2 regions of the Lysobacter sp. TAB13 genome follow, and region 1 is predicted to be linked to the other one. Evidence: predicted binding sites of a transcription regulator. Region 1 holds the regulator's gene; the other holds the start of a gene.
What was found. Region 1 encodes HrcA, which represses chaperone genes, less so after heat shock. Its sites were predicted from a motif close to TTNGCACTCNNNNNNNNNGAGTGCNAA; they were not measured.
Positions count from the first base shown of each region.

Region 2: a site for HrcA is predicted at 1,917-1,943, ahead of AB4Y92_RS15595 (co-chaperone GroES). Genes of this name have one in related genera too.

Region 1 is NZ_JBFRDR010000001.1:335,305-339,722, forward strand. Features, by position in the region: gene dnaK (molecular chaperone DnaK) at 1-1,574, opposite strand, end outside; gene grpE (nucleotide exchange factor GrpE) at 1,772-2,287, opposite strand; gene hrcA (heat-inducible transcriptional repressor HrcA) at 2,464-3,516, opposite strand; gene recN (DNA repair protein RecN) at 3,940-4,418, shown strand, end outside.
Region 2 is NZ_JBFRDR010000012.1:102,741-107,158, forward strand. Features, by position in the region: gene groL (chaperonin GroEL) at 1-1,450, opposite strand, end outside; gene AB4Y92_RS15595 (co-chaperone GroES) at 1,583-1,870, opposite strand; gene AB4Y92_RS15600 (GNAT family N-acetyltransferase) at 2,183-2,680, opposite strand; gene AB4Y92_RS15605 (cupin domain-containing protein) at 2,794-3,168, shown strand; gene AB4Y92_RS15610 (helix-turn-helix domain-containing protein) at 3,556-3,969, shown strand; gene AB4Y92_RS15615 (DUF6053 domain-containing protein) at 3,996-4,262, shown strand; gene AB4Y92_RS15620 (endonuclease) at 4,391-4,418, shown strand, end outside.

The DNA of each region.
Region 1 (4,418 bases):
TCGCGGTTGGCTTCCGCGTCGGCGACCATCTTGGCGATCTCTTCCTCGGACAGACCCGAGCCGGCCTTGATCTCGACCTTCTGTTCCTTGTTGGTCTTCTTGTCCTTGGCCGACACGTGCAGGATGCCGTTGGCGTCGATGTCGAAGGACACCTCGACCTGCGGCATGCCGCGCGGCGAGGGTTCGATGCCGGACAGGTCGAAACGCGCCAGCGACTTGTTGAAGCGGGCCTGCTCGCGCTCGCCCTGCAGCACGTGCACGGTCACGGCCGACTGGTTGTCCTCGGCGGTGGAGAAGGTCTGCGAGGCCTTGGTCGGAACGGTGGTGTTCTTCTCGATGATCTTGGTGAACACGCCGCCCAGGGTTTCGATGCCCAGGCTCAGCGGGGTCACGTCGAGCAGCAGCACGTCCTTGACCTCGCCGGCCAGCACGCCGCCCTGGATCGCCGCGCCGACGGCGACGGCTTCATCCGGGTTGACGTCCTTGCGCGGTTCCTTGCCGAAGAACTCGGCCACCGCCTGGCTGACCTTGGGCATGCGGGTCTGGCCGCCGACCAGGATCACCTCGGCCACGTCGCTGGCGCGCAGGCCGGCGTCGTTGAGCGCGATGCGGCACGGCTCGATCGTCTTCTTGACCAGATCCTCGACCAGCGACTCCAGCTTGGCGCGGGTCAGCTTGATGTTGAGGTGCTTCGGGCCGGAGGCGTCGGCGGTGACGTAGGGCAGATTGACTTCGGTCTGCTGCGAGGAGGACAGCTCGATCTTGGCGCGCTCGGCCGCGTCCTTCAGGCGCTGCAGGGCCAGCGGGTCCTTGCGCAGGTCGATGCCCTGGTCCTTCTGGAACTCTTCGACCAAGTAGTCGATGACGCGCTTGTCGAAGTCTTCGCCGCCCAGGAAGGTGTCGCCGTTGGTGGACAGCACCTCGACCTGCATTTCGCCGTCGACCGAGGCGATCTCGATGATCGACACGTCGAAGGTGCCGCCGCCCAGATCGTAGACCGCGATCTTGCGATCGCCGCCCTTCTTGTCCATGCCGTAGGCCAGCGCGGCCGCGGTGGGTTCGTTGATGATGCGCTTGACGTCGAGGCCGGCGATCTTGCCCGCGTCCTTGGTCGCCTGGCGCTGGCTGTCGTTGAAGTAGGCCGGCACGGTGATGACCGCCTCGGTGACCGTCTCGCCCAGGTAGGCCTCGGCGGTCTTCTTCATCTTGCTCAGCACTTCGGCCGAAATCTGCTGCGGCGCCATCTTGTTGCCGTCGATGGTCTGCACCCAGGCGTCGCCGTTGTCGTGCGCGGCGATGCCGTAGGGCACCAGGCCGATGTCCTTCTGCACTTCGGCGTCGGTGAACTTGCGGCCGATCAGGCGCTTCACCGCGTAGAAGGTGTTCTTCGGATTGGTGACCGCCTGACGCTTGGCCGAGGCGCCGACCAGGACTTCGCCGTCCTTGGTGAAGGCGACGATGGACGGCGTGGTGCGGTCGCCCTCGGAGTTTTCGATGACCTTGGCCTTGCCGCCTTCCATGATCGCAACGCAGGAATTGGTGGTGCCCAGGTCGATGCCGATGATCTTGCCCATAGATGTAGCTCCCTCTCTCAATGCTTGAATGTTGGGGGCGGCGCGTGGTGCTGCAGGCCGCCGATGTTCGCTATTTGGGGCCCGGTGCCGGGCAGTTCAAGCGCCCGTGCCCGTTCCCCTCAATTGTTGTTGCCTTGGGTGAAGCCCGCGATCCACGCCCTCACGGCCCCCGCCGCGGCGCGGATGCGTCTTGCGATTCAGCCGTCCTGGGCGACCACGACCAAGGCCGGGCGCAGCAGGCGGTCGTTGAGCAGCCAGCCCTTCTGGTAGACCTGGACCACGTGATTCGGGGCCACGCCCGGCGCCGGCACCATGCTCATGGCCTGGTGGTGCTCCGGATTGAAGGGCTGGCCGGTGGGGTCGACCGCGACCAGGCCGTTGTCGTCGGCCACCTTGAGCAGCTGGCGCAGGGTCAGCTCCATGCCTTCGCGCAGCGCGCCGGCCTCGGCACCGGCGACGGCCAGGCCGGCTTCCAGGCTGTCGATCACCGGCAGCAGGGCGCCCAGCAGGCGCTCGTTGGCGAACTTGCGCGCCATCTCGACGTCGCGCGCCACGCGCTTGCGCTGGTTGTCGAGTTCGGCGCGTTCGCGCAGCGAATCCTCGCGCAGCTTGTTCAGCTCGGCGCGCAGGGTCTCGACCTCGGACAGCTCGGCGACCGGCGCCGGGTCCTGGGCGTCGAGGTTCAAGTCGGGATTGGGATCGTTTTGGCTCATGCTGGTTCCTGGCGGTTTTCCGCGACAGGGCCAGCTATGGGGCCGGCACGGGGGCATTCAAGTGCCGGGATCTGCGGCGATCGTGCGGGATCGGCGCTCAGTTGCGGCGTGCGGGGGCGGTTTCGGGACAATCCGGGCGCGTGCGAGGGCCCGGCCGCGAACGCGAAGAAGGCCGGTTACTCGGCTTCGGTCGTCTGAAACGCGTCGCCCAGCGCATCGGCCGCGGCCTGCACCACCGGGATCACCCGGTCGTAGGCCATGCGGGTCGGCCCGATCACTCCGAGCACGCCCAGCACCCGCCCGCCGGCGGTGTACGGCGCGGTCACCAGCGACACGCCTTCCAGCGGCGCCAGCCCGGTTTCCTCGCCGATGAAGATGCGCACGCCCGGCGCCTGCACGGTGCGCTCCAGCAATTGCAGGATCTCGCGTTTGCGCGCGAACGCCTCGAACAGCTCGCGCAGCCGGTCCAGGTCGGCCAGCTCCTGCACGCCCATCAGCCGGGTCTGCCCGGCCAGGACCATGTCGTCGCTGTCCGGCGTCAGCACTTGCTCGGCCAGCTCCACCGACTGCGCCAGCAGCGTCTGCATCTCGGACTGGGCGTTGCGCAGCTCCAGCAGCAAGGTGGCGCGGATCTCGGCCACCGGGCGGCCGGCGAAATGGGCGTTGAGGTAATTGCCGACCCGTTCCAGCTCGCCGGCTTCGTACGGCCGGCGGGTCTGGATGATGCGGTTCTGCACGTCCTGGTCGGCGAAGACCAGGATCGCCAGCACCCGTTGCGCGTCGAGCGGCACGAAATCGATGCGCCGAAACGCGAACTGCTCGCGCTTGGGCACGCTCACCACGCCGACGAAGTGGGTCATCGCCGACAGCAGCTCCGAGGCGCTGCCGAGCAAGGCCTGGGTGCCGGTGCCCGACGGCAGCTCGCTGCGCAGCCGCGCGACCTCGCCGTCCGGCAGCGGCCGCACCTGCAGCAGCGAATCGACGAACAGCCGGTAGCCCTGCGAGGTCGGGATGCGTCCGGCGGAGGAATGCGGCGCGCTGAGCAGGCCGGCGTCTTCCAGGTCCGACAGGATGTTGCGGATCGTCGCCGCGCTGACGTCGAGCCCGGCGTGCCGGGCCAGCGTCTGCGACCCGACCGGCTCGCCGCTGTGGATATAGCGGCCGATCAGCGTGCGCAGCAATTGCCGCGCGCGCGGGTCGAGGCTGGGATCGGGAGGTCGGCGGCTCATGGGGATGGATATAGGCGCGTGGAGGTGGGGGCGCAAGGGTTGGGGTGGGAGGAGCTAGGAGTGAGAAGCGAGAACTGAGGAGTGAGTGGCGAGGAATGAGGCCCCGGATCGAGGATGAGACTTCGATGTCTCCGTGGGAGGGGCTTTCAGCCCCGACGCCCGAAGCGACGACACTTTCAAAAGCTGCGCGGCGACTGGAAGCAGTCGGGGCTGAAAGCCCCTCCCACGGAGACTTCGGGCTCCGCGCAGATCTCCAAGTTTCAATCGACATCAAGATTCGAGCCGGTCCGGGTAAGAATTAAGCCCCACACTGCGCCGGCAGCGCGACCGGATCTCAGCTTTTGATCCACCCGCCCCCTACGCTCGCCCCCGCCGCCGCTCCCATTCCCAGCCACCACCCTGCCCAGGCACAATCGCCGCCGCATGCTCGCCCATCTCTCGCTCAAGCAATTCGCCGTCGTCAGCGCCGCCGAGCTCAGCTTCGGTCCTGGCCTTACCGTGATCTCCGGCGAAACCGGCGCCGGTAAATCCCTGCTGGTCGATGCCCTGGGGCTGCTCAGCGGCCTGCGCGCCGACAGCGGCGTGGTCCGCCACGGTGCCGACCGCGCCGAACTGGTCGCCGACTTCACCCTCGACGACGCCCCGCTCGCCGCCGCCTGGCTGCGCGAAAACGAACTCGACGAAACCGGCGACGGCGACGCGCCGGTCTGCCAGATCCGCCGGGTCATCCGCGCCGACGGCGGCTCGCGCGCCTGGGTCAACGGCCGGCCGGTGACGTTGAATCAACTGGCGGATTTAACCTCTCGGTTGGTCGAAATCCACGGCCAGCACGAACACCAGGCGCTGATGGCCAAGTCCAGCCAGCTCGACCTGCTCGACGCCTACGCCCGCAACGACGGCGT
Region 2 (4,418 bases), on a different contig from region 1:
CGCCGTTGGCGGCGTTGTAACCGAACGCGCCGGTGCCTTCCTGGACCTTGTTCAGGATGACCGACGGCTCTTCGCCGGCGTTGGTGACGATTTCGCGCAGCGGGGCTTCCATCGCGCGCAGGGCGATCTGGATACCGTGGTTCTGGTCTTCGTTGGCGCCCTTCAGGCCGGCGATGGCCGCCTTGGCGCGCAGCAGCGCGACGCCGCCGCCCGGGACGATGCCTTCTTCCACGGCAGCGCGGGTGGCGTGCAGCGCGTCTTCAACGCGAGCCTTCTTTTCCTTCATTTCGATTTCGGTCGAAGCGCCGACCTTGATCACCGCAACGCCGCCGGCCAGCTTGGCCACGCGCTCTTGCAGCTTCTCGCGATCGTAGTCCGACGAGGTCTCTTCGATCTGCGCCTTGATCTGCTTGATGCGGGCCTGGATCGAATCGCCGTCGCCGGCGCCGTCGATGATGGTGGTGTTCTCCTTGGAGACCTGCACCTTCTTCGCGCGGCCCAGATCCTTGATCGTGGCCTTCTCGAGCTGCAGACCGACTTCTTCCGAGATCACGGTGCCGCCGGTGAGGACGGCCATGTCTTCCAGCATCGCCTTGCGACGGTCGCCGAAGCCCGGCGCCTTGACGGCGCAGACCTTGACGATGCCGCGGATGGTGTTGACCACCAGGGTCGCCAGCGCTTCGCCTTCGACTTCTTCCGCGACGATCAGCAGCGGCTTGCCGGCCTTGGCCACGCCTTCCAGCACGGGCAGCAGGTCGCGGACGTTGGAGATCTTCTTGTCGTACAGCAGCACGTAGGGGTCGTCCAGTTCGGCCGACATCGACTGCTGGTTGTTGATGAAGTACGGCGACAGGTAGCCGCGGTCGAACTGCATGCCCTCGACGACGTCGAGCTCATTCTCAAGGCCCGAACCGTCTTCAACGGTGATCACGCCTTCCTTGCCGACCTTGTCCATCGCCTGGGCGATCAGGTCGCCGATGTCGGCGTCGGAGTTGGCCGAGATCGCGCCGACCTGGGCGATTTCCTTGCTGGTGGACGACGGCTTGGACAGCTTCTTCAGCTCGACCACCGCTTCGACCACGGCCTTGTCGATGCCGCGCTTGAGGTCCATCGGGTTCATGCCGGCGGCGACCGCCTTCATGCCTTCGCGGATCAGCGCCTGGGCCAGCACGGTCGCGGTGGTGGTGCCGTCGCCGGCGTTGTCGGAGGTCTTGGAAGCGACTTCCTTGACCATCTGCGCGCCCATGTTCTCGAACTTGTCGGCCAGTTCGATCTCCTTGGCGACGGACACGCCGTCCTTGGTGATCGTCGGCGCGCCGAAGCTCTTCTCAAGCACGACGTTACGGCCCTTCGGGCCGAGGGTGGCCTTGACGGCATTGGCGAGAATATTTACGCCGCGCACCATCTTGGCGCGTGCGTCCTCACCGAAACGAATTTCTTTGGCAGCCATGGTGAAACTCCGGGAATTGGGAATGGGGAATCGGGAATAGGAAAAGCAGAAGCGGCGGAATCGGCACGGGCGGGAACGTCAGCGCAAGCGCTTTGACGACTCCCGATTCCCCATTCCCGATTCCCGGCTCGCTCAGCCGACGATCGCGAGAACGTCGTCTTCCTTGAGGATCTTGTATTCGACGCCGTCCTGCTTGTAGGAGCTGCCCGAGTACTGGCCGTAGATGACCTTGTCGCCGACCTTGAGCTTCGGCGCGCGCACGCTGCCGTTGTCCAGGGCCTTGCCTTCGCCAACGGCGACGATCTCGCCCTTGGTGGACTTTTCCTTGGCGGCGTCGGGGATGATGATGCCGCCGGCGGAGACTTCGTCGGCTTCGATCGGCTTGACCACAACGCGGTCATAAAGCGGCTTGAGATTCATGGCGACCTCTGTAAGTGACTGAATGGGTGGAGAAAGAACGGGAATTTTAGCAGTCGCCCCCGTCGAGTGCCAACCGCGGGGACAAAAGCGCCCGGCAAGCCGGGACTGCACGCTTAATGAGGGGCGCCGGCGGGCTTTCAAGGGGGCGGGCGAATAAATCCTTCGCGCCGCCCGTCCGGGACCGGGCCGGTTCCGGCCCCAGGATCGGAGCCGGACGCCGACAGGCCCCCATCGCCAGGCGAAACCGGGATGACAGGGCGGCCGTCGCCGCGGACCGGGTTCAGGCCAGGGGCGGCGCCCGCGCCGGGCGGGTTACAGGCGCTTGTGCATCCGCACGCAGGCCAGGCTGACGCCGCACGGATGCGCATACGCGGCATCGCCGATCGTCTGGAACCCCATCGCCTGATAAAAAGCGACGGCATTGAGCGAAGACGCCACCGTCAACGCCGACAGTCCGTGGGCGCGGGCGATCGCATCGATCTCGCCCATCAGCCGCGCGCCCAGGCCGCGCCCGCCGTGCGCGGGATCGACGAACATCGCTTCGACTTCGGCGCCGTCCAGATCGACGATGCCGTAGCCGAGCAACTCGCCGTCTTCCTCGATCAGCACCGCGCCGCCGGCGGCGATCATGCGCTCATAGGAATCCGGCAACGGCGAGGCCGACCACGCCGCGACGGTGGCGGCGTCGTAGTGACTGATGCAGGTCGCGCGCACCGCCTGCGTGCGCAGCGCCCACAGGCGCGCGGCTTCGTCGCTGCGGGCCGGGCGCGGCGGCGGCAGGGTGCGCGCATGGGATGGGGGCGAGGACATGCAAGCATTCCGTAAAGATCCGGCCTCACGATAATCCACGCCCGCGCAGACCGCGATGCCGCCGGCCGCGCGCGTACTAAACTGCCCATCCCAGCCTTCGCCAGGACCCCACCATGTCGTCCGTGACCTCCCCCGCCGAAATCGCCGCCTCGCTCACCGAACTGTGGTCGCCGCGGGTGGTGGCCGAGGTGGACGAGGCCTACATCAAGGTCGCGCGCGTGCACGGCACCCTGGCCTGGCACAGCCACGCCGACGAGGACGAGTTGTTCTACGTGCTCAAGGGCCGGCTGGTGATTGAGATGGAAGAGCGCAGCGTCGAGCTGGGCGCGGGCGAGATGTTCGTCGTGCCCAAGGGCGTGCGGCACAACCCGATCGCCGACGAGGAATGCCACCTGCTGCTGATCGAACGCAAGACCGCGCAGCACACCGGCGACGTGGTCACCGACAAGACCCGTTCGCTGCAGGAGCAGTTGCGGCCGCTGGGCTGATCCGGCCCATCGGCCGAGGCCGCGGTCCGGCGCCACAAAAAGAAAGAGCGCGTCCCGTGGAACGCGCTCTTTGGTGCGGAGATGGCCGTCCTGCGCATGGCGCAATCCTGCGCCCGTCCCCCGAACCGACCTCGTGTCTAGCCGAAGTCCGTATCGGCGAGGTGCCATATTCCGAAGTCCTCATCACGGTTGCTACACCACCGGATCGTGTTTTTGGCTACTTTTGCTAGCTCTTACACTTGTTCGAACGGCTAAGCTACTGTATTCATTGGTTGCGCCGGCACACAACGCTAGCGAAAACGCACTAGCTCCTGTGTCTATCGCTCACCAGGTGAATATCGGTAGCAATAGCGGAAAAACTCCTTAAAAACTGCCCAAAACTGTCACATGACGCCGCAGCAGCGCATACGTCTCGCCCGTCGCCACGCCGGTCTGTCGCAAGCTGCGCTGGGCGCGGCGGTCGGCGTCCAGCGCAGCGCGGTCGGGCACTGGGAATCGGCCCAGGGCAAATTCCCCAGCGTGTCGCATCTGCGCGAAGTGGCGATGGTGACGGGCGTCCAGTTCGAATGGCTGGCCACCGGCCGCGGCAAGATGAGTCTGTCGCAGGACACGGCGATGGATTCGGTCGCCGCCGCCGACGCGCTGTTGATCGACGATCCCTTGGAACTGCGGCTGATCGCCGCGTTCCGCGAGGCGCCGACCCGGTCGAGGGCGCCGCTGGTGGAAGTCGCCGAGCAATTGGCGGAGTTGCGCACCGGGCGGCCGCGCAGCAGCGGCGGCAAGGCGCGCGGGGCGGCTTGAGCAAAGAAGCTTTTGCGGAAGCGCTTTTGTGGGAGGGAGCTTTAGCCCCGATGTTCTTTTTTCAGATCGCCGCAAGCGGAACGAAGAGCATCGGGGCTAAAGCTCCCTCCCACAAAAGCCGCCTCTCACACGCTTCCCGCGCAGCTGTCGCCGCCCTTTCGCTTTCCTGTCGCCTAGTTGGCGCGAAGCTGTCGCCCCGCTATCGCCGTCCAAGTGGCCAAGCGCGACACCCGTCGCTGTTTCGCGATGCCGTCGTCGTTGCCCGGGCCGACGCTGTCACAAAGCCCGACTAGACTCGACCGACGCGCCCTGGGGAGGGCGCCCGAATCGCGCCGGCGGTTCGCCGCACGGCGACCGCGCGCGATGCCACTCAAAAGGAGCCGTATCGATGCCCAAGTCCGTTGCTGGCTGTTCCAATCTCATGTCCGCGCGCCGTGCCGGCGTTCTCA